DNA from 2 places in the Pontibacillus yanchengensis genome. Region 1 is predicted to be linked to the other one. Evidence: predicted binding sites of a transcription regulator. Region 1 holds the regulator's gene; the other holds the start of a gene.
What was found. The regulator LexA, encoded in region 1, represses DNA repair genes until DNA is damaged. The targets are predictions, from matches to a motif close to CGAACATATGTTCG.
Positions count from the first base shown of each region.

Region 2: a site for LexA is predicted at 14,115-14,128, ahead of GLW08_RS16910 (DNA polymerase thumb domain-containing protein). Genes of this name have one in related genera too.

Region 1 covers NZ_WMEU01000001.1:201,355-218,164, reverse strand. Annotated here, with positions in the region: gene hflX (GTPase HflX) at 1-1,017, shown strand, start outside; gene GLW08_RS01045 (aminotransferase class I/II-fold pyridoxal phosphate-dependent enzyme) at 1,033-2,274, shown strand; gene GLW08_RS01040 (MerR family transcriptional regulator) at 2,504-2,911, shown strand; gene glnA (type I glutamate--ammonia ligase) at 2,954-4,291, shown strand; gene GLW08_RS01030 (hypothetical protein) at 4,530-5,165, shown strand; gene lexA (transcriptional repressor LexA) at 5,278-5,907, opposite strand; gene GLW08_RS01020 (YneB family resolvase-like protein) at 6,209-6,859, shown strand; gene GLW08_RS01015 (DUF896 domain-containing protein) at 7,032-7,265, shown strand; gene tkt (transketolase) at 7,519-9,513, shown strand; gene sirA (sporulation inhibitor of replication protein SirA) at 9,644-10,081, shown strand; gene GLW08_RS01000 (YneF family protein) at 10,152-10,376, shown strand; gene GLW08_RS00995 (cytochrome c biogenesis protein CcdA) at 10,800-11,504, shown strand; gene GLW08_RS00990 (Na(+)/H(+) antiporter subunit B) at 11,572-11,997, shown strand; gene GLW08_RS00985 (response regulator) at 12,028-12,387, shown strand; gene GLW08_RS00980 (CcdC family protein) at 12,436-12,933, shown strand; gene GLW08_RS00975 (DUF2621 domain-containing protein) at 12,952-13,380, opposite strand; gene GLW08_RS00970 (ATP-binding protein) at 13,667-14,785, shown strand; gene GLW08_RS00965 (hypothetical protein) at 14,800-15,114, shown strand; gene GLW08_RS00960 (small acid-soluble spore protein P) at 15,397-15,549, opposite strand; gene GLW08_RS00955 (hypothetical protein) at 15,686-15,952, shown strand; gene sspO (small acid-soluble spore protein O) at 16,048-16,200, opposite strand; gene acnA (aconitate hydratase AcnA) at 16,383-16,810, shown strand, end outside.
Region 2 covers NZ_WMEU01000006.1:98,750-115,559, forward strand. Annotated here, with positions in the region: gene GLW08_RS16840 (HAD family hydrolase) at 1-156, shown strand, start outside; gene GLW08_RS16845 (hypothetical protein) at 341-514, shown strand; gene GLW08_RS16850 (LCP family protein) at 811-1,761, shown strand; gene GLW08_RS16860 (NADP-dependent glyceraldehyde-3-phosphate dehydrogenase) at 2,482-3,918, opposite strand; gene GLW08_RS16865 (type 1 glutamine amidotransferase domain-containing protein) at 4,223-4,891, opposite strand; gene GLW08_RS16870 (NUDIX hydrolase) at 5,407-5,970, shown strand; gene GLW08_RS16875 (DUF7010 family protein) at 6,117-6,677, opposite strand; gene GLW08_RS16880 (universal stress protein) at 6,995-7,414, opposite strand; gene GLW08_RS16885 (glycerophosphodiester phosphodiesterase) at 7,550-8,293, opposite strand; gene GLW08_RS16890 (M20/M25/M40 family metallo-hydrolase) at 8,508-10,127, shown strand; gene GLW08_RS16895 (AbgT family transporter) at 10,235-11,773, opposite strand; gene GLW08_RS16900 (MBL fold metallo-hydrolase) at 12,073-13,035, shown strand; gene GLW08_RS16905 (SDR family NAD(P)-dependent oxidoreductase) at 13,054-13,836, shown strand; gene GLW08_RS16910 (DNA polymerase thumb domain-containing protein) at 14,168-15,442, shown strand; gene GLW08_RS16915 (VOC family protein) at 15,516-15,935, shown strand; gene GLW08_RS16920 (HPr family phosphocarrier protein) at 16,064-16,312, opposite strand; gene GLW08_RS16925 (iron-sulfur cluster biosynthesis family protein) at 16,524-16,810, shown strand, end outside.

The DNA of each region.
Region 1 (16,810 bases):
GTCATTTTTAATGATGAGTTAACACCGGGTCAGATGAACAATTTAGCAGATCACCTGGAAGTGCGTATCATTGATCGTACTCAGTTGATTCTAGATATATTTGCTCAACGTGCCAATACAAAAGAAGGTAAGCTTCAGGTGGAATTAGCCCAATTACAATATATGCTACCAAGAATCTACGGACAAGGTAAAAATTTATCAAGGTTAGGTGGCGGGATTGGAACAAGAGGCCCTGGTGAAACAAAGTTAGAAACAGATCGCCGTCATATTCAACGAAGAATAGATGACATCAAACGTCAAATCCAGCAAGTGGCTACCCAACGCCAACAATACAGAAAACGACGCAAAGAAAATAAAGCCTATCAAATTGCTATTGTAGGTTATACAAATGCGGGGAAATCTACCCTTTTCAATCGCATTACAAATAACCAATCTTTTGAAGAAAACCAATTATTCGCAACGCTTGACCCGTTAACTCGGCAAGTACAGTTACCAAGTGGATTCCAAGCACTATTGTCTGATACAGTAGGGTTTATTCAAGATTTACCAACAACCCTCATTGCAGCGTTCAGATCTACCCTTGAAGAAGTAACAGAGGCTGATTTTATTGTGCATGTGGTAGATGCATCTCATCCTGATCATATACAGCATGAGGAAACGGTACAAAAACACTTGAAAGAACTAAATGCTGATCATCTACCTATGCTTACAGTTTATAATAAAAAAGATCTTTTGCGGGATTCTTTCATTCCTGTTACGTTACCTGCTGTGACAATTAGCGCTTATGATCCAATTGATATCAAGCGGTTGTTTGACAAATTGGAAGAGGGTTTACTTAAAGAGTGGGTACCATTTCAAACGTACGTGCCTGCGACTGATGGCAAATTACTATACAGGTTAAGTAAACATGCAATTGTTAGAGAAAGAGATTTCATAGAAGAGGATGAACTTTACTTTGTTAAAGGGTTTATCCATCCGGACCATCCACTGTATCATCAAATACAAAAGAGACATTAAAGGGGAAACAGCAACATGAACACACAAAAGATTGATAAAATTGTTCATCAAACTGAACAAGATGTTCAAGCTGTGCAACAACAAATTGACCAGCTTGTCGAGAAGAATCAAAAGCGCGTGCTTGAAGCTTTTCAAACCCATCAAGTAAGTGATGGGCATTTTAATCCGACTACTGGCTATGGCTATGATGATTTTGGAAGGGATAAGTTGGAAGAAGTCTATGCAAGTATATTCGGAGGCGAAGATGCTCTTGTTCGTCCACAAATTGTTTCAGGAACCCACGCCATTACGATTACATTATTCGGTTTATTAAGACCTAATGATGAATTACTTTATATAACAGGAAGACCTTATGATACTCTTGAAGAAATTGTGGGAGTTCGTGGTCATAACAATGGGTCGTTAAAGGATTTCCATATTGGCTATAATCATATTGATTTAATCAATGATGGAGAGGTGGATTTTCAAGGTGTACAGAATGCCATAACAGGTCGGACAAAGGTAATCGGTATTCAACGTTCAAAAGGGTATGCGGACAGGCCTTCCTTTTCAATCGACGAAATAGAAGAGATGATACGATTTGTAAAAGAGATAGACTCATCCATTATTGTATTTGTAGATAACTGTTATGGAGAATTTGCAGAAGAGAAAGAACCTATTCATGTCGGTGCAGATATTATTGCAGGTTCGCTTATTAAAAATCCAGGTGGAGGAATCGTTAGAACAGGTGGCTATATTGTAGGCCATTCCCATTTAATTGAACATTGCGCTAACCGTCTCACTGCTCCTGGATTAGGTAAGGAAACTGGAGCAAGTTTACATAGTTTACAAGAGATGTTCCAAGGTATATTTTTAGCTCCGAATGTTGTTGGAGAAGCGATGAAAGGAGCTGTGTTTACATCTAGATTTCTAGAGAAGCTTGGATATACTACTTCCCCTGCCTATAATGATCATCGTACTGATTTGATCCAATCTGTTACCTTCCATACATCTGAGGAAATGATTGCATTTTGTCAGGAAATCCAGCATGCCTCTCCTATCAACTCACACGTGAGACCTTATCCGAGTGAAATGCCAGGGTATGAAAATGATGTCATTATGGCAGCAGGTACCTTCATACAAGGGGCGAGTCTAGAACTTACAGCAGATGGACCTATAAGGCCACCGTATATGGCTTTCGTACAAGGTGGCTTAACATACGCACATGTCAAGATAGCCATTAAAGCTGCAGTAAACAAACTTTTGATAAGAGATTAATTCAAGTCTAGGCAAGATAATCTCACATAGAATACTATTCTTTGTAAGGTTATCTACCTTTCATCATAGTAATTTTAGTGAAAAAACATGTAAAGCTTATGCATTTATTCGTGATGTGAAATGATCAAAAACATTTCTTGTGTAAAAAAACCTAACATTCATTGACAGAAGTTGAAACATTGCATACAATAAAATTATGTAAACGACTAGTAAAGGAGGGCAGATTCTTATGAAAGATGAAATGCGTAGAACAATGCCGCTATTTTCGATTGGAATTGTAAAATCGCTTACAGAACTGTCAGCCAGGCAAATTAGATATTACGAAGAGCATCAATTGATTAACCCAGCTAGAACGGAAGGTAACCGTCGTTTATTTTCATTTAATGATGTAGAACGCTTGCTTGAAATAAAATCTTTAATTGAAAAAGGCATTAACCTTGCTGGAATTAAGCAAGTCTTAACCATTCAGGAACCAGAAACGCCGGAAGTAACGTATACTGAAGGTGATATTCAAGAAGCTCAAGGAGAATTATCCGAAAAAGAATTGCGAAAAATGCTTAAGAACGAATTGTTCCAAGGCAACCGATTTGGCAAGTCTTCGTTGCGTCAGGGAGAATTATCACGATTCTTCCATTAAATAAACGCATTTATTACTACATTACAGGAGGAATACGAAAATATGGCTTCGAAATTTACGAGAGAACAAATTTGGAAAAAAATTGAAGAAGAAAACGTAAAATTTATCCGTCTACAATTCACAGATCTTCTTGGAACTATCAAAAATGTAGAAATTCCAGTTAGTCAATTAGACAAGGCATTAGATAATCAAATGATGTTTGACGGGTCTTCCATCGAAGGATTTGTTCGTATTGAAGAATCCGATATGCTACTACACCCAGACCTTGACACATTTGTAGTGTTCCCATGGACTTCTGAAAAAGGGAAAGTAGCTCGTTTTATTTGTGACATCTGCAATCCAGATGGTACACCATTTGAAGGGTGCCCACGTTATAACCTAAAACGTAATCTTAAGAAAATGGAAGAACTAGGATTCTCTGCGTTTAACTTAGGTACGGAGCCAGAATTCTTCCTATTTAAATTAGATGAAAAGGGAGAACCCTCTATGGAGCTTAATGACAGAGGTGGATATTTCGACCTTGCTCCAACAGATTTAGGTGAAAATTGTCGACGTGATATCGTATTGGAATTAGAAGAGATGGGTTTTGAAATTGAAGCTTCTCACCACGAAGTAGCACCAGGTCAGCACGAGATTGATTTCAAATATGCTGATGCCATTAAACACTGTGATGATATTCAAACATTTAAACTTGTTGTTAAAACAATTGCACGGAAGCATGGATTGCACGCAACATTTATGCCTAAACCATTATTTGGAGTAAACGGTTCTGGTATGCATGTGAATATGTCCCTATTCAAAGATGGTGCGAACGCATTCTTTGATGAAAAGGGTGATCAACAGTTAAGTCAAACAGCTTATCAATTTATCGCAGGTGTTGTGAAGCACGCAACGAATTTTACTGCTGTAACAAACCCTACAGTTAATTCATATAAACGTCTTGTTCCTGGTTACGAAGCACCTTGTTATGTTGCATGGTCCGGTCAAAACCGAAGTCCATTAATTCGTATTCCAGCTTCTCGTGGTATGAGTACTCGTATAGAAGTGCGTTCTGTGGATCCCTCAGCAAACCCATACTTAGCAATGGCAGTTCTACTTTCATCAGGTCTTGACGGCGTCGAGAACAAACTACAAGCCCCAACACCAGTTGATCGTAATATCTATGTTATGGATAAAGAAGAACGTGTGAAGCACGGCGTTCAAGATCTACCTGCTACATTAGCAGATGCACTTGAATTATTGAAAAAAGACGAGAAAATGGTGGAAGCTCTAGGCGAACACCTATATGAGCACTTCATCGAATCAAAAGAAATCGAATGGGATATGTTCCGTACGCAAGTCCATCCATGGGAGCGCGAACAGTATCTAAGCACATATTAATGAACAAAACCCTTGAAGCATAGCTTCAAGGGTTTTGTTATGGGCGGTACTCTGATTGACCTGATACCTACTAAATCTATATAGGAAAAGGCTAGGTTAAAACACTCTATAAATCATTAGTATGAGAAGACGTTAAATGTAGCCAAAAGAAAGGCATAAGGGACCATTTTGTCGTAAATAAAAAGGATATTATTTAATCATATGGAAAGTAATAATAGGTCGTATTAGGAGGGGAGTTATGAATGTAGAAAGCAAATATATAATCAGATGGGGAATACCAGGTTGGTTGATCATTCTTTACTATATTTTATTGGATGCATTTTCAAAAAGAGTCTTTTTTTCGGACAATCTACCACCAGTCGAGATTATAGTGGCTTTACTAACAGCTATTTCATTTGGCGTCATCGTGGGTTACCTTTTACATCAAGCGTATTTTGCAATGGAATGGTTATTCGGAAGAGGACCATTGGAAGTTTCTCATGAGATTAAGCAAGTATTAGAGAATGCCGGTCTCTCTTATGAGGAGGAATCAAAACCGGAACGACAGTATTTTTATTTTGAATATTTGTGGCAGAAATCATTAGCTAATATCTCTTCTCCACATAAAATGGAATATCTGTCAGCTCGATATCAACACTTGTTGACGAGGACACAGGAATTAGGTGTTCTTCGAGCAAGTTTAATTATATGTCTTTTAATAACAGGATATTTTATCTTTTTTGAGAACATATTATTTTTAGGCGTAGGCTTACTCATTATTCTTGGAACACTCTTCTTATTTGTTCATAGAGCACAACGTTATTTTACGAGAAATACGCATTATTTCATTGCCTACAATCTGCGAGATCTATTGCAGGAGAAAGAAAATAAATAAGAGTGAGAAAAAGTTCATCAAATTGAATCATAAAAGAAGGGCTGACCTATTTTTGGTCAGCTCTTCTTATTTGTTTGTGGATTTTTGATATTAATCAAGCTTCAGCTTTATGTTAATGGATATGACGATATAATCCAACTACTCGACCTAATATACTTATGTTTTGAACGATAATGGGATCCATTGTAGCGTTTTCTGGTTGTAAGCGTATATAGTTAGATTCTTTGAAGAAACGTTTTACAGTTGCTTCTTCATCCTCCGTCATTGCAACTACAATGTCCCCGTTTTGGGCGGTTTGCTGTTTACGAACAATGACCATATCTCCATCAAGGATTCCTGCTTCAATCATACTTTCCCCTTGGACAACGAGAACAAAGATTTCATCATCTGCTGCTGCAAGTGTGTCAGGAAGAGGTACATATTCTTCAATATTTTCAATAGCTGTAATTGGCATCCCAGCGGTTACTTTACCGATGACAGGAGCGTAAGTTGCCTCTCCTTTAGGGATATGCGTCCCAGTACCTTCTTCCAATTCTAGGACTTCAATTGCTCTTGGTTTTGTTGGATCGCGTCTAATATAGCCTTTCTTCTCTAATCTAGCAAGATGTCCATGGACGGTAGAACTAGAAGCTAGTCCAACAGCTTCGCCAATTTCTCTTACGGATGGTGGATAACCTTTTTCGAGAACACGGTCTTTAATGAAATCTAGTATTGCTTCCTGCCTTTTTGATAGTTTTGTCATATTAATTACACCTCGTACATATTGTTTTATTACCGACATTATACCATGCTTGGTAAGGATATACAAACATTCGTTCGTAAAATCTGTTGACAAGAACGAATGTTCGTATATAATAGATTTTAGAAGAAAGCGAACAAAAGTTCTTATTCTATGGAGGCGATCATCATGTTTCAAAATCTATCAAAACTTGACGTAGCGTATATATTATTATTTGTAGCCAGCTTAGGATTTATGTATTATGCTATGGTGACGAGTTAAATAGAGTGCTCGTAAGTACCAATGTGAAAGGTTAGGAGAAACTATGAAAGCTATTATCTATTGTCGCGTAAGCACCGAAAAAGAAACGCAAGTATCCTCCTTAAAAAGACAACGATTAGAATTAGAAGAACTTGCACAAACTCACAACTTTGAAGTTTCTAAAATAATAGAGGAACAAGCTAGTGGATATGACGTAGAGCGGGAAGGTATATTTGAACTATTAGAAATGGTAACAAGTGGAGAAGCGGATGTATTATTAATTCAAGATGAAACAAGATTAGGTAGAGGGAATACAAAAATCGCTCTTTTTCATCAATTGAATAAGTTAAATATCCCTATTTATACAGTTACACATAATGGATACCTGCAATTATCGGAATCAGATTCCATGGTTTTACAAATCGTTGGTGTCGTTGAAGAATATCAAAGAAAAATTCATAACCTAAAAATAAAACGAGGTATGAAAAAGGCGATAGAGAGCGGTTTTAATCCTGCAGATAATCTATCTAATCAGGAAATGGCTCAGGGAAGAGATAGAAAAGATTTTCCAGTTGAAGAAGTAGCAAGGTTGCGTAAAAATGATTTAACCTTTTCTGAGATTGCTGCTACATTAAGAGGTATGGGATATAATGTCTCTAAAGCAACAGTACATAGAAGATATCAAGAGTTTCAATCACTTGAAAAAAATAAATAAAAACGTTACTATAATTAGCAAGTAAGGCAAGCACTCTTCGTGGGACTTGCCTTTTTTCATTGGAAATGTAAATGATGAAATATTGTTATAGATTTTCCTTTATATAACTCGTGTAAACGTTAATTAAATGAACGCTACCTTTGTTTCATCTTAAGAAAAGGAGAAGATATATATGCTTTCTCAAGAAAAAATTAATCGTATTAATGAGTTAGCCAATAAATCCAAAAATGAAGGATTAACAAAAGAAGAACAAGACGAACAACAAGAATTACGTCAGGAATATTTGAAGAATGTTCGTAAATCCTTTAAGAACCATCTGAAATCGGTGAAAGTTGTTGACCCTGAAGGGAATGACGTAACACCTAATAAACTTAAAGAAGAAAAAGAACGTAATAAAAAGCATTAATTCTGAAAATCCTGTTACGTCTATGTAACGGGGTTTTTTCATTTATTTTTTTACTTGGATAACTGATTAGTGTGAAATTACACGATTTTAATAATAAAAGGCATAAAGATTAGAACTAGTAACATCCTAATATATGTGACAAATGAGGGAATTTCTATTTTCTTTTGATAGAACGGTTGTCACTTAACAGATTTCATTATAGGATTAAATTGTTACATAGTATGTACACGCGAAGTACGAAAGGGGTAGTTTCATGTCAGAACAAATCGAACAACAATCAATTAACACCATCCGCACATTATCCATTGATGCGGTAGAAAAAGCAGGATCAGGACACCCAGGAATGCCTATGGGGGCAGCTCCAATGGCGTACACGCTTTGGACAGAGTTCATGCAACACAATCCTAAGCACTCATCATGGTTTAACCGTGATCGCTTTGTATTATCAGCAGGACACGGGTCCATGTTGCTATATAGCCTACTACATTTATCAGGGTATAACGTTACGATGGATGACTTAAAAGAATTCCGTCAATGGGGATCTAAAACTCCAGGTCATCCTGAGTTTAAACACACAGACGGAGTGGAAGCTACAACAGGACCACTTGGTCAGGGAATCGCTATGTCTGTTGGAATGGCTATGGCTGAAACGCATTTAGCAGCTAAATACAACAAAGAAAACTATCCAATCGTTGATCATTATACGTACGCAATTTGCGGCGATGGTGATTTAATGGAAGGTGTCTCTCAAGAAGCAGCTTCTCTAGCTGGCCACCTAGGATTAGGAAAACTAGTCGTTCTATACGATTCTAATGATATTTCACTTGATGGCGATCTTCACCGTTCATTCTCAGAAGATGTAGAGAAAAAATTTGAAGCATATGGATGGCAAGTCCTTCGTGTAGAAGATGGCACAGATATTGCAACCATTCGTCAGGCTCTTCAAAAAGCTAAAGAAAATACAACACAACCTACTATGATTGAAGTAAAAACAGTCATTGGGTATGGTTCTCCTAATAAATCAGGGAAAGCTGATTCTCACGGTGCTCCACTAGGTGAGGAAGAAGTACAGGCAGCCAAAGAACATTACAATTGGGAACATGAGCTTTTCCATGTACCAGCTGATGTGTATCAAGATTTCGAAACGAAAGTACGTACGCAAGGGGAAGAAGCAGAACGTAATTGGAACGAATTGCTATCCCAATACAAAGAAGCATATCCAGAATTAGGTGCTGAATTTGAACTAGCTATTCATGATGAACTTCCTGAAGGTTGGGAGGATAAACTTCCTAGCTTCACTCCAGGTGAAGATAAAGTGGCTACAAGAGCTGCGTCAGGTGAAATGATTAATGCTCTATCAAAAGAAGTTCCTTATTTCTTTGGCGGAAGTGCTGACCTTGCCGGATCTAACAAAACGACTGTGAAAGAAGAGGACGACTTTTCTCGCAATAATTATGCAGGTCGTAACATTTGGTTTGGTGTGCGCGAATTTGCTATGGCTTGTGCCTTAAATGGAATGGCTCTGCACGGTGGATTAAAAGTATATGGCGGTACATTCTTTGTATTTAGTGACTATATGCGTCCAGCCATTCGTCTGTCCGCTCTAATGGGAGCACCAGTTACGTATGTTTTCACCCATGACTCTATTGCAGTAGGTGAAGATGGTCCAACTCATGAACCAATTGAACAATTACCGTCATTACGAGCGATGCCTAACCTTTCAGTTATTCGTCCAGCAGACGGAAATGAAACAAGGGCTGCTTGGCGCCTAGCGCTTGAATCCAATGAACAAGCAAATGCTCTTGTGCTAACACGTCAAGGCCTCCCAACACTTAAAGGTACTAGCTATGAAGGTGTTAAGAAAGGTGCTTATACGATTAGTCCTGCACAAAAAGACCAAGCTGATGCACTTCTACTCGCAACTGGTTCAGAAGTACAATTAGCTGTGCGTGCTCAAGAAACATTACGTGAAAAAGGAATCGATACTAGCGTAGTAAGCATGCCTTCTTGGGATCGCTTTAACGTTCAAGATAAAGCATATAAAGAAGAAGTACTACCAAGCTCAGTGAAGAAGCGTCTTGCTCTTGAAATGGCTTCCCCATTAGGTTGGGAGCGTTATGTAGGTGATGAGGGCGATGTTCTTGGAATAGATGGCTTTGGTGCTTCTGCCCCAGGCAATACAGTAATGGAACAATATGGATTTACAGTAGAGAATGTTGTACAAAAAGTAGAAAACCTATTAAAGTAAGATGTAAAGTAAGCCCCCTGTTTGGTAAACAGGGGGCTTTTTCGACAAAAATTTCAAATGTTCACCTACCATATTTGACACATTTTTTACTTTTATTGGGGTATCATGACTCTAATGGGAGGGACAGGCGATGCGTGAATATACGATTTATTGGGTAAAAGATGAATTTTCGTATCATTATTTCCATAAAACAGGTGTTCTTTTTCAGTTTTTGCAAGAATGGAGACATAATCAAGGAAGCTCTATTTATCAACTTCAATTTAGTGAAGTTATCAAACCGTTACCTTTAGATCTGCTTATTCAACATATCGCAACAAAATTACGAAAGCCTGTGGAGTTATCTTTTGAAGAGAATGAAGCCTCATTTTATATACAACATCAAGGCAAATCAGTTCGATTAACACAAAAAAATGATCGTGAAGTATGTTTCTACGCAGAAAATTTACATCAGGCAGAAGAAGTTTTGTTTGATACACTCAGGTCCATACACCCGTCTTTTTTTATCATCGATACAGCGTACAGTCATTATGGATGGGTAGCGCCTATTAAAAAAGAAGCTATTCTTTAGCTCCTATTGTATTCTCTCTGTTGATTTACTATAATGTTTGAGAGACAACACGAAGGAGGAAATTTGTATTATGGGTACCATTTGGGTTATTGTTATCGCCCTTATAACACTTCTAGCAGGCGTCGCGCTAGGGTTTTTTATTGCTAGAAAGTACATGATGAACTATTTAAAGAAGAACCCACCAATTAATGAACAAATGCTACGTACGTTAATGATGCAGATGGGACAGAAGCCATCGCAGAAGAAAATTAATCAGATGATGCGAGCCATGAATAATCAACAGCAACAAAAATAAATGGTGATCATAAAATCCTTCTTCTACTTTGAAGAAGGATTTTATATTAAAAAGAAAATTATACCTTGATAGAGTAGAGTGTTTGCTTTATGATCTGCTATTTTAAGAAGAAGCAAGGTTAAAACCATTAGTTGGAAATCTACATTGATTGTAACTCCCTCGTGCAGTTCTTAGTACGTACCTTGCTACCTACTAGCTCAGTTTTTCTATACTCGACTACAAAATAGTGAATTCTTTATAAGTATGTAGTACATAAGACAGAAGAATCAAACAAGTATTATCGTCACAAAAACGTCATAAACTTGTAGGTACTTTTCATAGAATGCAACGTCATTTTTATTTACAATTACAAGTAGACTAAAGAAGTAGATAATAGGGTCCTTATAAGGACTTTTCATTATGTTTTTGAAAGGGTGTAAAGACGTGTCAGATTTAAATATATTTCTAGCGTTTGGAGCAGGTTTCTTATCGTTTATTTCTCCTTGTGTATTACCGCTTTATCCAGCATTTCTTTCTTATATTACTGGAATGAGTGTAAATGAATTAAAATCCGAGAATGCTATGCTTAATAGAAGAAGTGTGCTACATACTATTTTCTTCTTACTTGGTTTTTCAAGCATTTTTATTGTTTTAGGTTATTCGACGAGTTTCTTGGGAGAGTTTCTTTATCAATACCAGGATTTCATACGTCAGATAGGAGCAATTTTAATTGTATTCTTCGGATTTGTTATTATTGGAGTCTTTAATTTTGAATTTCTAATGAAGGATCGAAAAATTCATTTTAAAAATAGACCAGGTGGCTATTTAGGTTCTCTTGTAATTGGTATGGCATTTTCAATGGGATGGACTCCTTGTACAGGTCCAATCCTTGGTTCTGTTTTAGCATTAGCTGCTTCAAATCCTGGTAATAGCGTTATTTATATGGTTGCCTATTCATTAGGGTTTTCTGTACCATTTCTACTACTGTCCTTCTTCATTGGACAAATTAACTGGATTAAGCAAAACAGTGCTAAACTAGTCAAAATCGGCGGTTATGTTATGATTTTTATGGGTGTTTTCTTATTTTTTGATTTAATGACAAAGCTTACCTCATACCTTGCAGGACTATTTGGGTTTAGTGGTTTTTAATCGAGGATGGCATTGTTTTCTTATTTGTATTATCATTAAGATAAGTTGAAATAAAGGAGAAGTGTCAATGAGGACGAATGACTTAATTTTACGAACCACGACGATACTAATTGCCTTTATACTATTGGCATTTTCTATTTACTTATTTATAGCTGGCCATAATGCTCCAGGCGGAGGATTTATTGGAGGGCTAATGACTGCTGCTGCAGTAGTTTTAATGTATATGACATATGGATTCGATTCTGTGAAAAAAATCATACCTATTAATTTTCGTTACCTAATTCCGATAGGATTGTTAACGGCTGTACTTACGGGTATGGGTTCATTCGTGTATGGTGAACCATTTCTGAGTCAAACCTTTGCGCATTTTTCACATATTCCTATTCTTGGAGAAGTAGAGCTAGCGACAGCTTTGTTATTTGATCTAGGCGTGTACTTAACAGTTGTGGGGATTACATTAACCATTATATTATCTATTGCAAACGATCAATAAACGGAATACAACGCAGGGGAGGGGATTGGCTTGGCTAGAATCTTAATCGTAGATGATGCTAAATTTATGAGATTGACTTTGTCTAACATCTTGCAAAAAGGTGGTCATGAGTTGGTTGGTGAAGCTGAAAATGGTCAACAAGCTGTTGAGATGTTTGAAGGCGAACAACCTGAGTTAGTTACCATGGACATTACAATGCCAGAACTTAATGGATTAGATGCATTGAAGAAAATTCTTTCTAATAATCCTAAGGCTAAAATTGTAATGTGCTCTGCAATGGGGCAACAAAAAATGGTTGTAGAAGCGATTGAAGCAGGGGCTAAAGACTTTATCGTAAAGCCATTTGATGAAAGTAGAGTGTTAGAAGCAATTAATCGTGTACTAGGCTAAAGGCTTAGTGTACATAAGTTTAGGGACTTTAGAAAGAGTTGATATGTTATGTGGGTTGTAGCTAGTACAGTTGTTGCGGCAATTATGGCAACAATGATGATTTTTATTCGAATGCGAGCAGCCAAAAAACCTGCCTCCATAAAAAAAATTATATTGCCCCCTATCTTTATGAGTACAGGAGCTCTGATGTTCTTATTTGAACCCTTTCAAGTGCATGGCACACAGGTTTTGGAAGCTATGTCAGTAGGCGTATTATTTTCCATTTTCTTAATCAAGACATCTAAATTTGAAGTGCGAAAACAAGATATCTATTTAAAACCTTCAAAAGCATTTGTGTTTATATTAATAGGCCTCTTAATCTTACGTATTATATTAAAACTTATTATTGGACAAACGGTCTCTGTAGGAGAGACTAGTGGCATGTTTTTCTTATTAGCGTTTGGTATGATTGTGTCCTGGCGAATTGCCATGCTCGTTAAATATGTACGTCTTGAAAAAGAGGTTAAACGCTCTGAAAGTATGCAAGATATTGCGGCACAAAAATAACCCTCGCTCTCGCGGGGGTTATTTTTCGAATAGTGGTAGATAAGGTTGAACATCTATATTTTTTTCATCTAACGTCTGTTTAAGAAATTTGTGATCTCGTTTAGGTGTTGCTAGGATATACCCTTCAATAATCACTTCTTGGGTTATGGCATTTTTGTTCTTTTCAATAGCAACCTGTGAGATTCGGCCAGCAATCTTTTGTCTGGCAACATCTCTGAAAAGTTCAGGAACTGGTGTCACAAGCTCTTCCAAAAATGCTCTTTGTTCTTCTCCCCACATATGTAGGGTTTCATTAATGTAATGTTCCTCCCAATCAATAATGGACTTACCATCATCTTTTGGCAATCGCTTAAGAAATTTACGGAACATAAAATAACCGCCTATTGCTAACAGTCCAACCATCGTACAGGTCCAAAGTACAATAAATATGGCAAATACGGTATTCAAATCAATCACCTTTTCTAACTCGTCCTTATTATGGTTAGAATAGCACAGAAAACCTTACAGGTCTATAAAGCTAATCATGAATAAAAAGAAAACATAATGTAGAAGAGATTAAATTTCGACAAGAATATTATAAAATGTTTCGAATAGAATGACAAGAGAATATAACCTGATGTAAATCAATCAATATTTTTATAAATTTTGATGATTTTTTTCAACTTTTCTTGAAGAAAGTGAATTTTGTGGGATAAAATGTTAGTATGTCCTGTAAAGGTTAGGGGGCGGATGGATGAATAATCATTCTCGACAACCAATAAATGATAACTATACTCATAATCATAAAGATCATGCATCAAAAAAAAGTTACGTTTCACTGTCTGATTTACCTAGCTCCTACCTAAATTGGATAGAGGAAAACGGATTTGATGTCATTTGTGTATGTGACAAACAAGGGAAATTTCAATATCTATCCTCTTCCGTTAAACGGCTCTTAGGATTTGACTCATCCGATCTTATTAGTGAAAACGCACTTGATTATTTTTCACCTCAAGATCAAGAGAAACTCAAGCAAACATTCTGGTCAAATCCAACCATACCTACAACTATTGATTTGCAAGTAAAACAAAAAAGTGGAAAGTACATATGGGTAGAGACGATTGTGTCATTACAAGAAGGGGATGCGGGAGAAGAGGAAATTCTCGCATTGATGAAAGATATATCAGATAAAAAAGAAGCTGAAGAAATGATGATTCGTTCAGAAAAAATGTCCGTCGCCGGTCAATTAGCAGCTGGTATCGCGCATGAAATTCGTAATCCGCTAACTTCTTTAAAGGGATTCCTTCAGCTACTTCAGGTTGGATCTGAGGATGAAGATGGGTATTATACGATTATGAACGAAGAAATCGAAAAGATTGAGACGATTACATCAGAGCTATTATTCATATCAAAACCAATGACTAATGAACGTAAAAGCGAGCCACTTCTTTCAATGATTAAAGATGTGTGTACGTTGCTACAATCTCAAGCAAAACTTCATCATATCGATCTTGTTCTTCAATGTGAGGAAGAATTTATGGTTTCTTGTGATAGATCTCAAATTAAACAAGTTTTTATTAATTTAATAAAGAATGCAGTTGAAGTCATGGAGAATGGCGGAAAAATTACAATTTCAACCTACACAAAAGAACAATTCGTATTTATAGATATTATAGATGAAGGTCCTGGAGTTCCAAAACATTTGATTAACAAAATAAAAGAACCGTTTTTCACAACGAAAAAAAACGGTACAGGGTTAGGGTTAATGATTACACATCAAATACTAGAGAAGCATAATGGAAAATTAGAGGTACATGACCATAATCCAAATGGCAGTATCTTTCGTGTGCTTTTGCCAGTTGAAAAAGTATAAAGACTAGTTCTGTTTTGTCCCATAGATTCGAGGTGGACGATGTACACAGTAAAGGTGAAGATGAAACAATCCATTATGTCTATTCAAGCTTTCTACGTAAATGTCCTATGTTATTGCGTCACGATCAAGAAAAGTTAGATCATATTAGAAAAGACACTTTATATCATATCGAGCATTTAGAAGCAGCATCTGAATTTAAAATGGATTCAATCTTCTTAGATTATGTGAGGAGGACAGATTCTAAATTGACCTCTCGTGGTATAAAAACAGAACTTCTTAATGATTGTTTTACTTGGATGAAAGAAGTATTGAGATCAAATCAACAATAAGTAGATGATTACATATTTGTTAGATGAAGGCATTTGTATTTTAAACAAAATGTTTTTTCTTGATTAGTCAGTGAAGAGTCAATCTTCACTGACTTTATTTTTGTTCGATTAATTATAGAAGTATTAGCTTGTGCAGCGATGTCTAATTTCAGCGCTCAGCTTCGTACAATAAGTCAACATCGAATAATGCGTAATCTCGTGTTTCCTTTATCTCCTGTGGTTTTAAGGGAAGTTTAATTAGAAACACTGCGTCACAAAGCTACATCCACTGTAGTTATTTCCTTACATATCATGTGAAGAGTGGTTTTTTTGACGGGTATGGTTATTGTTTTTTACTTTATGGTTCCCACTCATAGGTTCTCCGTAGGGTTGTTTTGGGCTTTTGGGTAATTGAACACGCTCTTGTTGTTTTGGACCTTTTGGTTTTCCAGACATACGCTTAATCCTCCTTCCTGTATGAAGTTTAGTTTTTGAATTTGGGTAACAAACTATTCATGTTATGCACTATGTATGGTTTCATCGACTCTGAGCAACACTAAACGGTAAACATAGAAGAAGGAGTGTATTTCATATGCCTTACCATAAAGATAAGCAACAAGCTTTTCAAGCTGCACAGCAAGGCTTTGAACAAGCCATAGATGCCAATCAAGAGCGGATGACTTCAATTGGAAAAGAGGAATATGGAAAAGAGCTTGCCCACTTGACCCAAGAAATGAACGAAGCATTTGCGCAAATTGATAAAGCGTTAGAGGTTGCTAGTGAACATCAATTTGATCAACTAAAGCAATATCAAAATGATCTTCAATCGATTATGAAAGATATTCAGACCAATCAGTAGTGTTTTTTGAAAAACATTACCAATGTGAAAATCCTAGCGCAAATGCTTACCATTTGTGCTAGGATTTTTTTAATATTTTTGGTTGTTGATATGGGTTATTGGTTTTTTTTGCGTTTTTTGTTGTTCATACGTTCCTCTGGTTTTAGAGGTTGTTGGGGAATTTCTTCATTATATCCTGCTCCGTTCCCTTGGGCTTTTGCAGCGTTCATACCTGATTTTGCATGATTTGCTTTTCGCTTACTATTCATATGCTCACCTCCTGATATAATTATTATTAGGAAAATTGTAACGAAATATTTTACTTATAAATCGTTTTCATTTAAAATGTTAGTTGCAGATTTTTCTTGAAATTAATCTGATAGTGAAATAATGGGATAGGAGAAGCGACAAAGGCTTTTCGATTTAATTTCATTTAGGGGGTAAACAGTTTATGGCAGCAAATGATACTTATAATGCACGCACGCAATTTGAACTGAATGGCAAAACGTATAACTTTTATAAGCTTAAAACGTTAGAAGATGCTGGGTATGGTAAAATATCCCGTCTTCCTTACTCCATTCGTGTCCTCTTAGAATCCGTTCTACGCCAACAAGACGGAGAAGTGATTCAAAGGGAACATATTGAGAAATTAGCTAAGTGGGGAAGTAAAGATGCAGAAAGTGTAGATGTTCCATTCAAACCATCTCGTGTTATTCTGCAAGACTTTACAGGAGTTCCTGCAGTAGTTGATCTAGCTTCTTTACGAAAAGCGATGGTTGACATGGGTGGAAGCCCTGAAAAAATCAATCCTGAAGTTCCAGTAGACCTTGTCATCGACCACTCTGTACAAGTAGATCAATACGGTACTGAAACTGCACT
Region 2 (16,810 bases), on a different contig from region 1:
CTCGCTGCCATTCGAGCTAGTATTCCTTGCGTAATTGTACCTAATAGTGTTACCAAAAATCTTCAATTTGATCATCGCATTTTGCTTCATCTCAACTCAAAAGAAGAAAAGAGTCTTGATGAAGTAATTGATTTTGTAGAAAATAGCTTTGGTTAATAAAGGTAATATTGCAGGAATAGTGATTAAAATTTGAAGAGAATCTAGGAGGTCATTCATCTGAAAATACTTGGATACCGCTATGTTACCGGTTTCTAAGGATAGTATGGATATGGTGGGTTTTTTTGAGAATACATTAGGTATTCCAAACAGTTAGGAACAGACAGAAGACTATCGAGGTGGGGTGCTTAAAGCTGGAGATAGTTGGCTTGAGTTCTGGAAAACGAGTGAAGGGATGCCTGAAATGACGATGTTGCAGTTAATTGTTGATGATGCTGATGGGTATGCACAATTTGTTAAATCAAACGGTGTAGAAGTTCAGGGACCTATGATAGAGCATGGGGAGAAAATGTATTGATTAACTGCACCCAATGGTATGCCTGTTACCCTTCAATCTTCTGTTACAATGGATAAATAATTAAGTAATTTTACAAAACGCCTATTGATGGGCGTTTTTTTGATGAGTTAGAAGTAAAAGAAAAAAGAATGGTAGATAATCCAATGGTAAAATAGTAATATCAGAATAAGTACGAAGCAATAAATTTGCATATAATGAACTGAAAAAGCTAGTAAAACTGAACTATTCCTTAAAAAATGACGCTATGTATATCTTAAGCTTGAACAACAATAGAATGAGTGGAAGGGGGATATGGGTTGGAAACAAATCGAATGGATAAACGAAAAAAGAAACGAAAACGAACAAAAATTCTTATAGGGTTATTTGCTCTTTTACTAGCACTGAGTGCATATGTGGTGTATGAATATTGGGCTGGAAAGCGTAGTGCTAATTCTGAAATGTCAATAGAAACGCAAACGGGGTCGGCCGATTTTAACGGTGAAGAATCACCTAAAGGTAAAACCAATGTCCTATTATTAGGTATTGATCAACGTGGGGATGAAGTGACAAGATCAGATACGATTATGATTGGTCAATATGATGCTGAAACGAACAAAGTGAAACTTGTATCCTTATTAAGAGATACATATGTGAATATACCGGGTTCAGGTTATCAAAAGTTAAATGCAGCATTTGCTTTGGGTGGACCAGAATTAATGAGAAAAACAATACAAGAGAATTTTGGTATCCATTTAAAGTATTACGCGGTTGTGGACTTTAATGGATTTGTGAATATTGTTGATACACTAGCTCCAAACGGGGTTGAAATAGAAGTGGAAAAGGATATGTACTATAAAGATGGCGCAGGTACAATTGATTTGAAACAAGGCAAGCAAAAATTAACTGGGAAAGAGCTTCTTGGGTATGCTCGTTTCCGGAATGATGCTAGGGGAGATTATGCACGAGTAGAAAGGCAACAGAAGGTTATGAAAGCTTTGAAAGATCAGACCCTTTCCTTTACTGGTATCACCAAACTCCCGAGAGTAATTGGAACCATTCAACCATATCTTGAAACAAATATGGGAGCTCCAGCCATTTTAGGATATAGTAAAAATCTCATCATTAATCCTCCGGAGCAAATAGAAACCCTCTCTATTCCTACAGACGTATATCATACGGATCAGTATGTCAATGGAATAGGAGCGGTTATTTCGCATAATGAGGAAGAAACAAGAAATAAAATTCAAGAATTCCTACGTGGAGAATAAAAGGTGATAATAAACCGATTGGCTCGATTCAAGAGTTGATCGGTTTATTTTTACCATAACTTGAATACCTTGTTTACGTGCAAAAAGTCTGTAGAGTCCATACATTCCCAAATATAGGCCAAAACAGAATAATTCTAGATTAATATAATACCATACGCCACTACCAAGGATATCTAATGGAGTACTCACGTCTGGTGTGCTTGCTAAGAATAAATGGTTCGTTCCGATTAGTCGATTAAGTATAAAGATAAATGCGGCGTACACATTTAAATACGCAAACATTTCCAATAATGATCGGAATGTTATCGTAGTAAAGGTGACTAGAATTAAAAAAACCCCAGTCCATGCAAGTGCCATGTGATGTAAGAAAAATTTCATATATTAAAAAGGAAAAAAAGTCCCTAACATAATAAGATGACTGGTAGATAGCACTTCAAATTTGTTCTGTATTTCTAGTTTGAACCACTGGGGCATGTATATCATCCTTTTCAAGGAATATATTACCAATCATTGTATCACGATTAATTATGAGCTTGGTAGAATTCTTTTATTAACTTCCTATTAAATCCTTGTAATGAATTCTAACGATAGAAAATGGGCGAAATAAATATAAAAAAGTAGTCCAGTTAAAGGTACAAAGAGAGCATTGTACTCAGAAACGGAACTACTTTTATTTTGTTGCTTTTTTCAAATCGTTATTACGAATGGGATTGCATTTACTTACATGTTAATGATGGTTACTTTGTCACGAACGACTGAAAGAAGGCTTTCTTGTATTCCTTGAACACCCAGGCCAGATGCTTTTACACCTAGGAATGGGAAGTGATCTGGACCACGTTCGGTTTTCGCATTTAATTGGACAGAACCTACTTCAAGTCTATTAGCGATAGAGATAGCTCTCTCTGTATCTTTAGAGAAGACACTAGCCTGTAAGCCATATTCAGATTCGTTGGCTAGGCGAATAGCTTCTTCTTGGTCAGATACTCGAATGATAGGAAGAACTGGACCAAATGGCTCTTCCCAAGCTACGTTCATATCAGATGTTACACGATCTAGAAGAGTTGGATATAACAAGTTATCTTCACGCTTGTCACCTGTTACTACCGTTGCGCCTTTTTCTTTTGCATCATCAATAAGATTTTGTACAGCATCAGCACTCTTCTGGTTGATTAGCGGAGTAATGGTTGCATTATCTTCTGGCATACCTACAGACAATTCGTCTACTTGAGTTTGAATTTTGCTAGCAAGTTCATCTGCGATTTCATCTTTAACAAGGACGCGTTTTATTGCAGTACAACGTTGTCCAGAGTAACTGTATGCTCCTTGTACAATCTCTTTTGCTGCTTTATCAAGGTCAGCATCTTCTAACACGATGGCTGGGTCTTTACCACCAAGCTCTAGAACTACTGGGATCATGGAAGATAATTCTGAAATATGACGACCTGTTCCAGTTCCACCAGTGAATGTAATCATATCAACACTTGGATGCTGTACAAGGAAATCTCCAATAACAGAACCTCGACCTGTAGCAATCGTCAAAAGTTCTTTTGGAAGTCCTGCATCGATAAGTGCCTCAACCATTTTAATACCACTAATGGCACCTTGTGTAGCAGGTTTAAAAATGACGCTATTTCCTTGCATTAATGCAGGTGCAATTTTGGATGCAGAAAGGTTTACTGGGTAATTGAATGGTCCAATAGCTAAAATCGTACCTAATGGAGCTTTCTCTACCATGCCAATTTTTTGTGGAGATCCACCTTTAAAGCCGTCACCACGTTTGACATCTCCATCTAAACGAAACGCTTCTTCTACTGTGTACCGGATGTAATCTGCAGTACGAGTTACTTCGGAAACCGCTGAACTTTTTTTCTTCGCTACTTCATTCATAATCGCATGTCCAATATCTTCTTTACGCTCCTCAAGAATATCTGCCCATTTCTTGAGAATGTCTCCTCGGTCTTGGATAGATTTAGATTCCCATGCCACTTGTGCTTCCACTGTAGATTGAATAGAAGCATCAAGTTCTTCCTGTGATAGAGAGGGAACCTGCCCTATTAGTTCATTTTTATGAGGGGAATAAATATCTACGGTTTTATGAGAACTACTTATGTTCCATTCTCCTTGAATTAAGGTTTTTACAGTTTGATTTGAAGTCAATGTCATGTTTAAAACTCCTTTTCATATTAGATATTCAATCATATAGTTATAATTTTTAAAACCTTTATATGTGTTTCGATCTTAGTTAACTATTGTATGACTGAAATATAAAATATGCAAAAGAAAAATATTATAACATAATGTAAGGGCTTAAGAAAGCGTTTTTATATAAAAACAACATAAATTTAATAAAATTTCACAAGGTAGGTAATGGATATAAAATGAAGATGTTGTTAGAGGGATTGGTAAAAAATTTTAATAAAAACCCTCAGGTGTGGATGAATAACCTGAGGGTTGTTTTAGTTTATTCTTTTAATGCTTGTACTACTTTCTCAGCAGTACTTCCACTAGACATAGGGTTTTGACCAGTTACGAGCTTACCATCACGAACAGAGAAATCACTCCAGCTATCCGCTTTAACAAAATCAGCGCCTTTTTCGCGAAGTTTACTTTCAAGTAGGAATGGCATATAGGCATCTAAGCCCATGCCGCGTTCTTCTTCATCTGTGAAGGCATTTACTTTCTTACCTTTCACGATTGGTGTTCCGTCAGAATAAGTAGCATTCACCAGACCTGCTGGACCGTGGCAAACGGAACCTATTACTTTATCTTGATCTGCGTATTTTTGTAATGCGTATTGGAGAGCCTCACTATCAGGGAAGTCGAACATTGTTCCATGTCCTCCTGGTAGAAAAATGGCGTCATAATCTTCATCTACAATACCTTTAGTCAGAGCTTCAGTGTTTTCTAACTCATTACGGGCTTCTTTCCAATTTGGTGTTTCTTCTTCAGGAATACTATTAGGATCTAATTCTACTTTGCCGCCTGAAATGCTAGTAGTACGAACCTCATACCCTTGTTCTTTGAATGTGTTATAAGGGGCAGCAAATTCTTCAAGCCAAAGCCCTGTTTTATGGTCTTCTGAAATGCTTGTGTGATTTGTTACAACCATTAATACTCGTTTTGTTGACATACGATAGATCCTCCTTAAATAAGATAATGAAGTTACTTTGATCATTGAATCAAAGTAATAAGAATTATAAACCTTATTTCTCGAGTAGGAGAAGTTAAATGCTCATAGAATATGTTCTTTTATGATTGTTCATAAACAATCCTTTTATAGTAATATAATTGTTAAAATATGATAGAATTTCTTAAAATATGGGTAATAGATTAGTAGGATACATCGTACTAACAAAGATTTACATAAGCAATAGGGTGGTGAGATAAATGAAATTTATAAACATAATGTTATGGATATCAGGCATAACGCTACTAACCGTTACCATTGGTATGATTGGTTTAATTATCTGGGTGAACGTAGGGTGAAGGGAAATGGTTTTGGAACAAATGTAATAAAAGATTGTACACAAAACATCCAAACATATTGGTTTATTATTGATTACTATTCTACCTAGGATTAGAGTAATGGATATAGGGATGTACTCAGGAGTGATGTTTAAATATTTAGCAAAAGGAAGGTGCAAAATGAATTTATCTCAAGCGCTAATAAAATATGAGCCTTATAATGAACAAGAAGAAAAGGATAAAAAAATAATGCTGCAATGTCTGGAGCAGTATGATGATCTCTATACAAGAGATAATGAGCTTGTTCATATAACTAGCTCTGGCTTTGTTGTAAATCGAGCTAGGGACAAGTCTTTGATGGTCCACCATAATATTTATAACTCATGGTCTTGGACAGGCGGCCACGCTGATGGTGATAAAGATTTACTATATGTGGCAAAAAAAGAAGTCATGGAAGAAACAGGACTAAAAGATATTGAAGTTGTTAGTGAAGAGTTTGTCTCAATAGATATGCTACCTGTATTAGGACATAGGAAAAATGGCACGTATGTAGCTCCGCATTTGCATATGTCAATCGCTTATATAGTAGAAGCTAGGGAGGATGAAGAAGTAGTCGTTAAGCCAGATGAAAATAGCGATGTTCAATGGATTCCTTTTGATGAAGTTACAACCTTTTCTAGCGAAGAGCATATGAATTATTTGTATAATAAAATTATGTCTAAAATCAAGAAGTATAATATATAACCCTACATAGGTAGTATAAATAACAAAATAAGAACATAAAACGTGCCATTGATTTGTTAAACGGTATGTTTATATAGGCATTAAAAAGAACTTCCTATTTGTGGAAGTTCTTTTTTGTCATAGTGTTTAATCAAACTATCGCTCGGTTAATGGGGACTAGATATATTTGAATGTTTATTCCTATAATCTATATAGAGCCATAAAATTAATAAGCTTAAAAGAACCGCCATAGTCAATGGTTCTAACCACAAATTTCTCTCTTTTACATACATAGCCAAAACCATCATGACAATACAAATGATAGGAGACATTACATAATAGGGTATAGCATTATAATACCAGCCGTAAGGGAAAAAGTGAGCACCTGTTATAATAGCAAATAACATGATTGCTTCACCTGGACTTTTTATGATACCCCAAATAAGTATAGGAAAATAGATAATCTGGGCAATATTTAAAATAACCCCTATATTCCCCAAAGGGTTATTTTTAAGTTTCCAATCTGCCTTAATGAATGTGGAAATAACAACTGACAATGGAAACATTAGACCAGTTGAATATAGCATGTATATATTTTTTTGGTTGATTTCGATGGTTTGAGCAAATATTGCGGTAATGATTAACCAAATGATAACAGCCGATTGTAAAAAACCTATTCCATTTTTCCCTCTAATGGATAGCTCATTTCTTATCTTGTTAACTTCCAAAAAAACACTCCTTTCATTATTTATCGTAATTATAAATAAACGAAGTGCATATAATGTCAAGTTGCGTTAACCGTAGGATCTTAGGTACTCTATATCCAATATTCTCAGTTGAAGCTTTATGTAAGCCTGGCCAAGGTTACCAAGGTGTGCTGAGCTTTACTAAATTATATTGTGATTTTAAAAAATAAATACACTATTTCCGCTCGGTGTTTTAAATATCCCTATTGGGCAGGGATACCTTCAAAAATGATCGAGCAAAATAAGGATATATAAAAGGGAATCCTATCAAAACAGGATTCCCTTTCAAAATATCCTTATTATTTAATAACTAAGACAGGGCAATGGGAATGCTGTACTACATTATGACTTACGCTACCTAGGAATAACTCTTTAACATTGCCTAGTCCTCGACTTCCAATGATAATTAATTCTATGTCATGTTGTTCTGCATACTTACAAATTTCAGCTCCGGCATTTCCGACTAAGACTTCTGTTGTAATGTTTTCTGATAAATCGTGAAATTCACCGCTTTCCACTTTTTTGAGCTCGAGTTCAGATTCCTTTATAAGGTCCTCCTCAATACTCTTGTAAACTGCCTTATTCGTAAATGGTCCTGTAGGGTTGATAATAGTGATTACATGCACATCTGCGTGGAATTCTTCTGCTTTCTTTCTTGCCTCTTGTAATGCTTGTTTACTCAATTCGGAGCCATCATAAGCAACTAGAATTCTTTGCATTATTTATTCCACCTTTCTAGTAGCAAAGTTTTACTTCCCTACTAATATTCTAACATAAATCGCATCAATATTCGTAGAATTCAGACAATAGATATGACAGTTATGTGAAGGCTGGTTAACTTTTGGATTACTACTCTAACGGTGCTTATGTCGGTAAAGCTCTTGATATTCAATTGCTGAATGGGGAACATCTGTAAAAATACCATCGCATTTGAATTTATAGCAACGCATGATTCTAGATGGGCGATTAACTGTATAGATCCGTAATGAAAGGTCGCGGTCTTGGCAATCCTCAACTAGCTTTTTAGTGAGCAGGGAGTACTTTGCGTGAAGTGCACTAGCTCCCACTTTTTTTACGTAAGATAAAGCATTTCTAGTGCGCTGGGACAATAATAATGCTGTTTCAACTTCATCCGTTAATTTTCCGAAACGCTTCACACTATGTGGGTTAAAGCTAGAGATAATGACTCGGGATTGTAAGTTGAACGCTTTAATGTACTCATAAACGATTGATTCAATATTTTTGTAGTCAATAATGTTATTTTTTAGTTCAATGTTTATATAGATTGATTGATCTTGTGCCCATGTTAAGAACTCCTCTAATGATAGGAGAGAAGTGCCATGGTATTTAGGGGAAAACCAGGATCCGGCATCTAAAGTTTTTAATTCATTATATGTAAAATCCTTTACATAGCCTGACCCATTTGTTGTACGGTGTAACGTTTCGTCATGAATAAGGACCGGAATGTTATCTTTTGTTAGTTGTACATCTGTTTCGATTCCTTCTGCACCTACATTGATGGCTAATTGAAAGGCTGGCATCGTATTTTCTGGTGCGAAGTGACTTGCTCCTCGGTGAGCGAATATCGTTGTATTCATATGGGGGCACCTCCAACTTATAAATCCATTTTGATTTTCTGTCATCCAACAATATTTGTCAATTTTGATGCCTCCTAATGTTCATGCAACTTTTCAGCAAAAAGTGACAAGATGTGATAGGATATAAAATATCTGAAAATTTAATCGTGATAAAGAAGTAATGTGACTTCTTTCATCATACCATGAAGTAAGCATGTGAAGTGAGGTGGCTGTGATGAAACAGTGGCAAACAAAAGAAGAACTCGTTGAGCTATTGTGCTCGTTAGTGGAGTACCCAAGCATTACAGGAAGTGAAGCTGAAATAGCACTAGTAGAATACTTGTACCATCAGCTATCAGAACGTACTTATTTTCAATCCAACCCTGAACATCTGAAGTTGCATCCGCTTAAGGATGGAAGAAGATTGTTAACAGGTTTAGTTAAAAAAGGCAATACATCTGACACCATCATATTACTTAGTCACTTTGATGTGGTTGGAGTAGAGGACTTCGGTTCGAAAAAGAATCTATCCTTTCATCCAAAAGCATTAACAGCTGATTATCATCGCTACCGAGATGAACTTCCAGATTCCGTACAAAACGATTTGGAACGTGGAGAATGGCTATTCGGTAGAGGTGTAATGGATATGAAAGCTGGTTTGACATTGCATATGTCCATGCTCGAAAAAGCAATGGATGGAGAGTTTGAAGGAAATATATTACTGCTGACAGTTCCAGACGAAGAAGCAAATTCACTTGGTATGCTAAGTGCATTGCCTGCTCTGCAACAAATTAAGGAACAAGAAAATTTAACATTTCGTGCTTGCTTGAATGGTGAACCGATGTTTAGTCAGTACCCAGGTGATCCTCATAATTATGTGTACTCTGGATCAATCGGAAAAGTGTTACCAGGCTTTTTCTGCTATGGAAAAGAGACGCATGTGGGGGAGCCGTTTGCTGGGTTAAATGCCAATTTAATGGTGAGTTATCTTGCACAGGAACTTGAATTAAATGAAGCATTTATAGAAACGGTAGGCGATGAAACTACCCCGCCACCAGTCAGTCTAATGCAGCGGGACCTAAAAGAGGAATATTCCGTACAAACGCCTCAAACTGCTGTGGCTATGTATAATGTCCTCTATTTAAAACAATCAGTAAAGGAACTGAATGAAAAACTGTTGCAAGCAGCTTATAAGGCTAGTGAACACACAACTGCCCATTATAATTCGAAAGCGAGAGCGTTTCACAAAGAGAAGGCAGGTCTTGAATTTCCAGAGATGAACGTTCGAGTGTTAATGTATGAGGAGTTAGTAGAGGAAGCTGTTTCTCGTTTTGGTCGTCGTGAGGTGGAACGAAGAGAAAACTTATTGATGAATCAACGAGAGAAAGGGGACCGAGAGTTTTCTACTTTATTAGTGCATGAACTAGCATCATTGTGTAAAGATTTAGCTCCGATGATTGTGTTGTTTTATAGTCCTCCATTTTATCCGGCGGTTTCATCGAAACAAGATCCATATATTGAAGAGACATTAAAAAATGTAATGCATTTTACAAAAAAACATTACAAAGTAGAATTGGAGGAAATTGAATTTTTCCCTGGTTTATCTGATCTAAGTTTCATCGGGCCTACGACCTCCCAGACAACATTGGGTACATTAATGGATAATATGCCATTAAAAGGGAAGGGGTATGATCTTACGGAGGGAATGCTTCAAACATTGCAGATGCCAATTTTAAATGTTGGTCCACGCGGGAAGGACCCACACCAATGGACGGAAAGGCTGGAGTTATCCTACAGTTTTGAATACCTCCCACATATATTAACGGATACGATCCATCATTTATTAAAGAAATAATATTGTGCAAAATAACAAACCTGTTTTTGAAAAAATACTTTGTAATTTTTAAACGAAACTTATGTAAAAAAGCTCCAGTCTCTTCTATGAGGGACTGGAGCTTTTCTTTAGTTAGACCACATGTCTTGATTGAATTCTATTCCTGTTCCCGGTCCAATAGGAAGACCGATTGTCACCCAAATGACGAGCATTAGAACCCAGGCGAAAAAGAATGCGATGGAATATGGTAGCATCGTGGAAATTAGGGTACCTATACCAACATTCTTATCATATTTTTGGGCAAATGCTATTACAATCGCAAAGTATGTCATGAGTGGTGAAATAACGTTTGTCGTAGAATCTGCTATACGATAAATTAACGTTGTGAATTCAGGAGAGTAGCCAATTCTCATCATAATTGGAACAAAAACGGGTGCCATGATGGCCCATTTTGCTGTTGCGCTTCCCATAAATAAGTTAATAAGTGCAGCCACAATAATAAATAAAAGAATAACTCGGAAATCTTCCATTCCTGTTGTTTTCAGGAATTCTGCTCCCTTTATGGCTATGATCCGTCCAATATTGGTCTTACTAAAGTATGCAACAAATTGTGCTGCAAAGAAAGAGAGTACAATAAAGGAGCCCATCGTTTCCATTGTCTTCGTCAATTGATTCGCTACATCTTTGTCGCTTGTGATGTTTTTCGTCACCATTCCGTATACTAAACCAGGTACAAAGAAGGCAATGAAGATACTAGGGACAAGGTTAAAGAAGAATGGAGATTGTAAGAATTCATCTCCTCGTAGTGGCCCCCAACTTGGCACAATTAATAAAGATAATAAACTTAGTGTTACAAGTAACGAAAGGAAGGAAAGAATAAGTCCTTTTTTCTCCGTTTTAGAAAGGTAGTTGATTTCTTCCTCTACTTCTCCTTCATACGTTCCTAAACGCGGTTCTACAAAGCGGCTTGTTACCCAAGTTCCAACCGCAGTTAGTAAGAATACAGATGCCACCATAAAGAAATAGTTCATGGTGTACGTGATTTCACTAGCATATGATGCATAAATCGATCCCTCAACAGCTTTTACAGTCAACTCAGCTAATAAAGGATCAAGGGCAGTCAGCGATAAATTGGCACTGAAACCTGCTGAGACACCAGCAAAAGCTGCAGCTAGTCCAGCTAGAGGATGACGACCAAGTCCTGCGTATAACAACGCCCCAAGTGGTACGACAACTACATACCCTGCGTCCGCAGCCATACTAGACATGATACCTGCGAAGACGAGGGAAGCGGTAATGAGGTAATTTGGAACAGATGTTACCATTCCTCGTAGCATTGCACTAATGAGTCCAGAGCGTTCAGCAATCCCTATACCAAGCATCGTTACAAGTACTGTACCTAGAGGTGCGAAGCCTGTGAAGTTGCTGACAAAGCTTTCAAACATGTATTTAATTCCGTCTGCAGACATGAGATTAAAGACTTGAACGGTTTCCTCTTTAATCGGATCCTCCACAGAAACGTTTAACGCTGCCATAAGTCCTGAAGCAAATACGATTAAAACAGCAAATATAGCAAAAATAGTTGCTGGATGAGGAAGCTTATTTCCGACTCGTTCGATGAAGTCTAAGGCTTTCATAATCCAGCCACGTTGATGGGTGTTATCCATGAATTGGCCCTCCTTTTAATAATTTTCAAACATTTTTAATGATTAAAGCACTTCAGCATTATATAAAATTCTATAAACCCACGAAAGGAAATTTCAAAAATCCGGAATACAATGAAAATTAGTAATAGTCTTACTTATGGAACATTTATCAATATGGTTTGGGAATAACGGGGTTAAGGAACGATTTAGAATTCTATAGAGAATCAACTAGTTAAAGCTCACTTTAGTATGACAAAACATCCCAAAAAAGGTACAATAGAAGTAGACTGAATGATCATTCATTATATTGGAGGACGCTTATGATACACACAACAGATACCATCCATCAATTAACGGTTCCTACTCCTTTTGGCGTTGGAGATGTCCATATGTATGTACTAAAAGGGGAGGCGCTGACGCTTGTAGATGCTGGGATTAAAACCGATGAAGCATGGGGAGTTCTTGTAAACGGACTACAACAACTAGGATATACTCCTGAAGATGTAGAACAGGTTATTTTAACACATCACCATCCGGATCATATCGGTTTATTAGATCGATTTTCGAACGTAAGAGGTATCTATGGTCACGAAGATAATAGACGTTGGCTAGAAAGGGATGAAGTTTTTTTAAATCGCTATCATTCATTCTTTTATGACTTATATAGTAAGTTTGGAGTCGGGGAGGAGTATAAATCGTTTTTTAAACATTTACGAGATCCTTTAAAGTATGTTCCATCTGGCACATTGACAGGCACTCTCGTAGAAGGTAATACCCTTCCAGGACATGAGGATTGGGAGGTGCTGGAAACACCTGGGCATGCAGAAAGTCACTTGTCTTTCTATCGCAAACAAGATGGTACGATGATTTCTGGAGATCATCTGCTTTATCATATATCCTCCAATCCACTATTGGAACCTCCGCGCGAGCCCGGAGGAGAACGGCCTAAGCCTTTATTATCTTACCGGAAAACAATGGAGAAATGCTTGCACTATCCTATTAGCGAGGTGCTCCCAGGACACGGTCCCATCTTCACAGGTGTTCATGACATTATCCATACACGATTTGAAAAGCAAGAGCAGCGTGCTGAAAAAGTGTATGATATGCTGGTTGATAAGCCGCTATCTCCATTTGAGGTTTGCCAGAAGTTATTTCCAAAACATATCAAGAAAGAATTTGGATTAACCATGTCAGAAACGGTTGGCCAATTGGATTATTTAGAGGATACTCATCGGGTCCACGTTGAACTTCGTAACGGTGTAGTTTATTATCAAGCAATTTAGTGCATTAGGTGGTCAATGATGAACAATAAACTGAAAAACAAACGAATTGTGATTACTGGAGCTTCGAGTGGAATTGGGGAGCGAATTGCTTGGCATGTTGCTCAAGGGGGGGGCATACCTATATTAATCGCTCGTAGGAAAGAGAAGTTAGAAGAATTGGTAGCAAATCTGCCTGTTCAAGGGTTTTGGTACACGTGTGATCTCGCCGATCCAGAACATATTCGAACTACATTTCACTCCATTTTCCAGGACCATGGTCAGATTGATGTTCTAGTGAACAATGCGGGCTTTGGCGTATTCGAATCGGTTAGTGACACTGACATGAATGCCTTCCATTCCATGTTTGATGTGAATGTATTAGGGTTAATACAATGTGTAAAAGAAGTGCTCCCGCGTATGATGGAACAAAATCACGGCCACATCGTGAATATTGCTTCACTTGCTGGAAAGATGTCGACGCCAAAGAGCGCTGGTTACGCATCCACGAAACATGCTGTTATCGGATTTACAAACGCCCTTCGCTTGGAAATGAGCTCGTACCACATTTTCGTTACGGGCGTCAATTTAGGTCCTGTTCGAACGAGCTTTTTTGATACGGCCGACCCTGGGGGGGAGTATAAAGCATCTGTGGAACGTTATATGCTAGATCCTAATCATGTTGCGAGTAGAATAGTTTCTCACCTTTTCACGTCTAAACGTGAAATCAATATGCCTAGTTGGATGGAAGCTGGTGCAAAGTTATACCAACTTATGCCAGGAGTTATGGAAAAAGTGTTTCGAAGCCAGTTCAGTAAGAAATAACTGTTGTGTGATCAATCAAATCACAAACCTTCTATGTTGAGCTATTGCGTAGCAGGTTTGTGATTTTATTGTTGTCTAGCGTACTATCAGGTGAAGTTCGATTAAAATCGCTACATCACGTAGCAACATCCAACCAACCCACGTCGTGTGGGCCGCAGCATATACGTCGCTAACCGGCGCTGAGCTTTTGTTCTTGTTATTCTAACTGTGTCGAAATTTGGTAACCATCTCCTCTTGATAAAACGAACAAAAGTTCGCATAATAGAAATTATAAAACACGAACAAACATTCGTTTTCGTGAGCGACGTGTTTCGTAAAGGAGGTAACAGAGATGGTAAATCCAACGATTGACTATAGCTCCTTTCCTGATCGGAAAATTTTATGTGTAGATATGAAGAGTTTTTATGCTAGTTGTGCTGCGATTGAGAAAGGACTTGATCCGATTACGAGTCACATTGCGGTCGTTGCGGATCTGAATCGACCAGGAAGTGTAGTGTTAGCGGCATCTCCTGCTTTGAAAAAGGACTTCGGCATTCGTACAGGGAACAGACTGTTTGAAATACCAGAAGATCCGCGGATTCACCTAGTATCTGCGCAGATGCGGATGTATTTAGAAATCTCGACGGAAATAACCAGATTATTTCATCGTTATGTTCCTAAAGAGGCGATCCATACGTACAGTGTGGATGAAAGCTTTCTCGATGTGACTGGTACGGAAAAACTGTGGGGAAGTGCTCAAGAGGTAGCAAATATGATTCGAAAGGAACTGTTTGAGACATTTCATCTACATTGTGCGATTGGAATTGGACCGAATATGCTATTGTCGAAGCTTTGTCTAGATTTAGATGCCAAGAAAAAAGGTGTTGAAGAATGGACCTATAATGATATTAGAAAAAAGCTTTGGCCCGTATCTCCATTAAGTGAAATGTGGGGGATTGGTTCACGTATGGAGAGGCGGCTGAATCGTTTAGGTATTACGACTGTTGGCCAGTTAGCGAACTTCCCACTTGAGCAACTCGAAAAAATTTTTGGGGTAATGGGGAACCAGCTCTATTATCATGCTAATGGTGTGGATTTATCAGAGCTTGGTGCGCCAATTATGCAAGGCCAAATTAGCTTTGGGAAAAGCCAGATCCTCATGCGGGATTATCCAGACCCAAATGAAGTACGGTATGTAATTTTAGAAATGTGTGAGGAAGTATCCAAACGAGCACGAACAAGCGAAAAAGCCGGGCGAACGATTAGTCTTGGATTAGGTTACAGCCAAGATGAAGGAGGGGGGGGATTCCATCGCTCCAAATCCATAGATGTTCCTACAAATATTACGAAAGAAGTTTATGAGGTATGCATGCAGTTGTTCAATGAATTCTACAGCAATCAAACGGTTAGAAAAATTTCCATTACGTTATCAAACATAACAGAAGACGAAGGCATGCAGTTGAGCTTGTTCGAGCCAGAGCGTGATAAGAAACGCGACCTTGGCTACGTAATGGATGAGATTCGTGAGAAATACGGCAGTGATGCTTTGTTGCGTGCCGTTTCCTATACGAAAGCTGGTACGGCTAAGCATCGAAGTAAATTAGTAGGTGGTCATTATGCGGAATGATAGAAGCGTAAACGAAATGGAACCCACTCCATGTATGTTAAACTGATGGCACAAATGAACTAGGAGAGGTTACATGAAAAAAACATTAGATCACATTGGCGTCGCTATTCGAGACATGCAAGCCAATATTGATTTTTACGAGAGTGTGCTAGGTGCCACATTAATTGATCACTATCGAAGTAACGCAAAAGGTGTAGAAAGTGAAATTGCAATTATGGACATAGATGGGGACCGAACAGAATTGTTAGCTCCTACGAATAATACAACCTCACCTATTGCTCGTTTTATCAAGCAAAATGGGAAAGGGGTTCATCATGTGGCGTACCACGTGGGAGATTTGGATGAGGCATTACAGGAGTTGAAGGAAAAAGGGGTTCGAACTCTTCCTGACTCATTACGTACGAACAAACACGGTCGACGCTTAATTTATTTAAATCCAGCTGATACAGATGGCACTATCATTGAATATTGTGATTATCCAGAATCATATTAATCTTAGCCGAGCCCGTACTTCTAAGCAGAAGTTGGGCTTGAGGTACATAGTTAGTTCATTCGTTTATAGAAAAATCCTGACACACATGGTGTATGTCAGGATAGATAGACTATGAGGTTTTAGAAACATTAAGAAACAGAAGTGAATAACCCGGTGTCTACCAACGCTTGACGAATCGCTTCTTCATTATTGCCTTGAACTTCAACGGTAACTTGTTGACCGGGCTGCAAGGATACAGCGAGAACACCGAGTAAGCTTTTTGCATCTACGACCCATTGCTCTTTTTTTACTAAAATCGTATCAGGAAATTCACTCATTTTGTTTACAAAATTACTTGCTGATTCTGCAAAAATAGGTTTTTGTACGTTTAATTCCATAGGAAATCCTCCTTTATTAGTAACTCTAAATTCATTATACTAATAAGCGGTCGAGTTTCCCTGCAAAAAAGTTCATGTTTTTATAATTTTGTTAACAGTGCCTGAAAAAGGCAGACTAGAATTGTGCACTCTATCTGAAACGTTTTCATTGCATAAAACTAGGGCTTTTTTTACAATTTTGAACAGAATGTAAATACATTGAGGTGATAACGTGAAGTTACACATAACAGATGAAGCGAAAAAGCAATTACAACAACTACAACCAGTTAATCATTCTATGCTAAGATTGTACTATGATACAGATGGATGTGGGTGTGGAGTGGATGGAATGCCCATTCTCCATTTTACAGACCAGCAAACAGTCTATGATGAAGAAGTGGAGAACGACAACTATACTGTAATAATAGATGATCAACAAAAGCTGTTTTTTGATGAAAGTATGACGTTAGAATGGAATGGCCAATTGTTTCGGTTGAAAAGTCCAAAAGGTATGCTCAA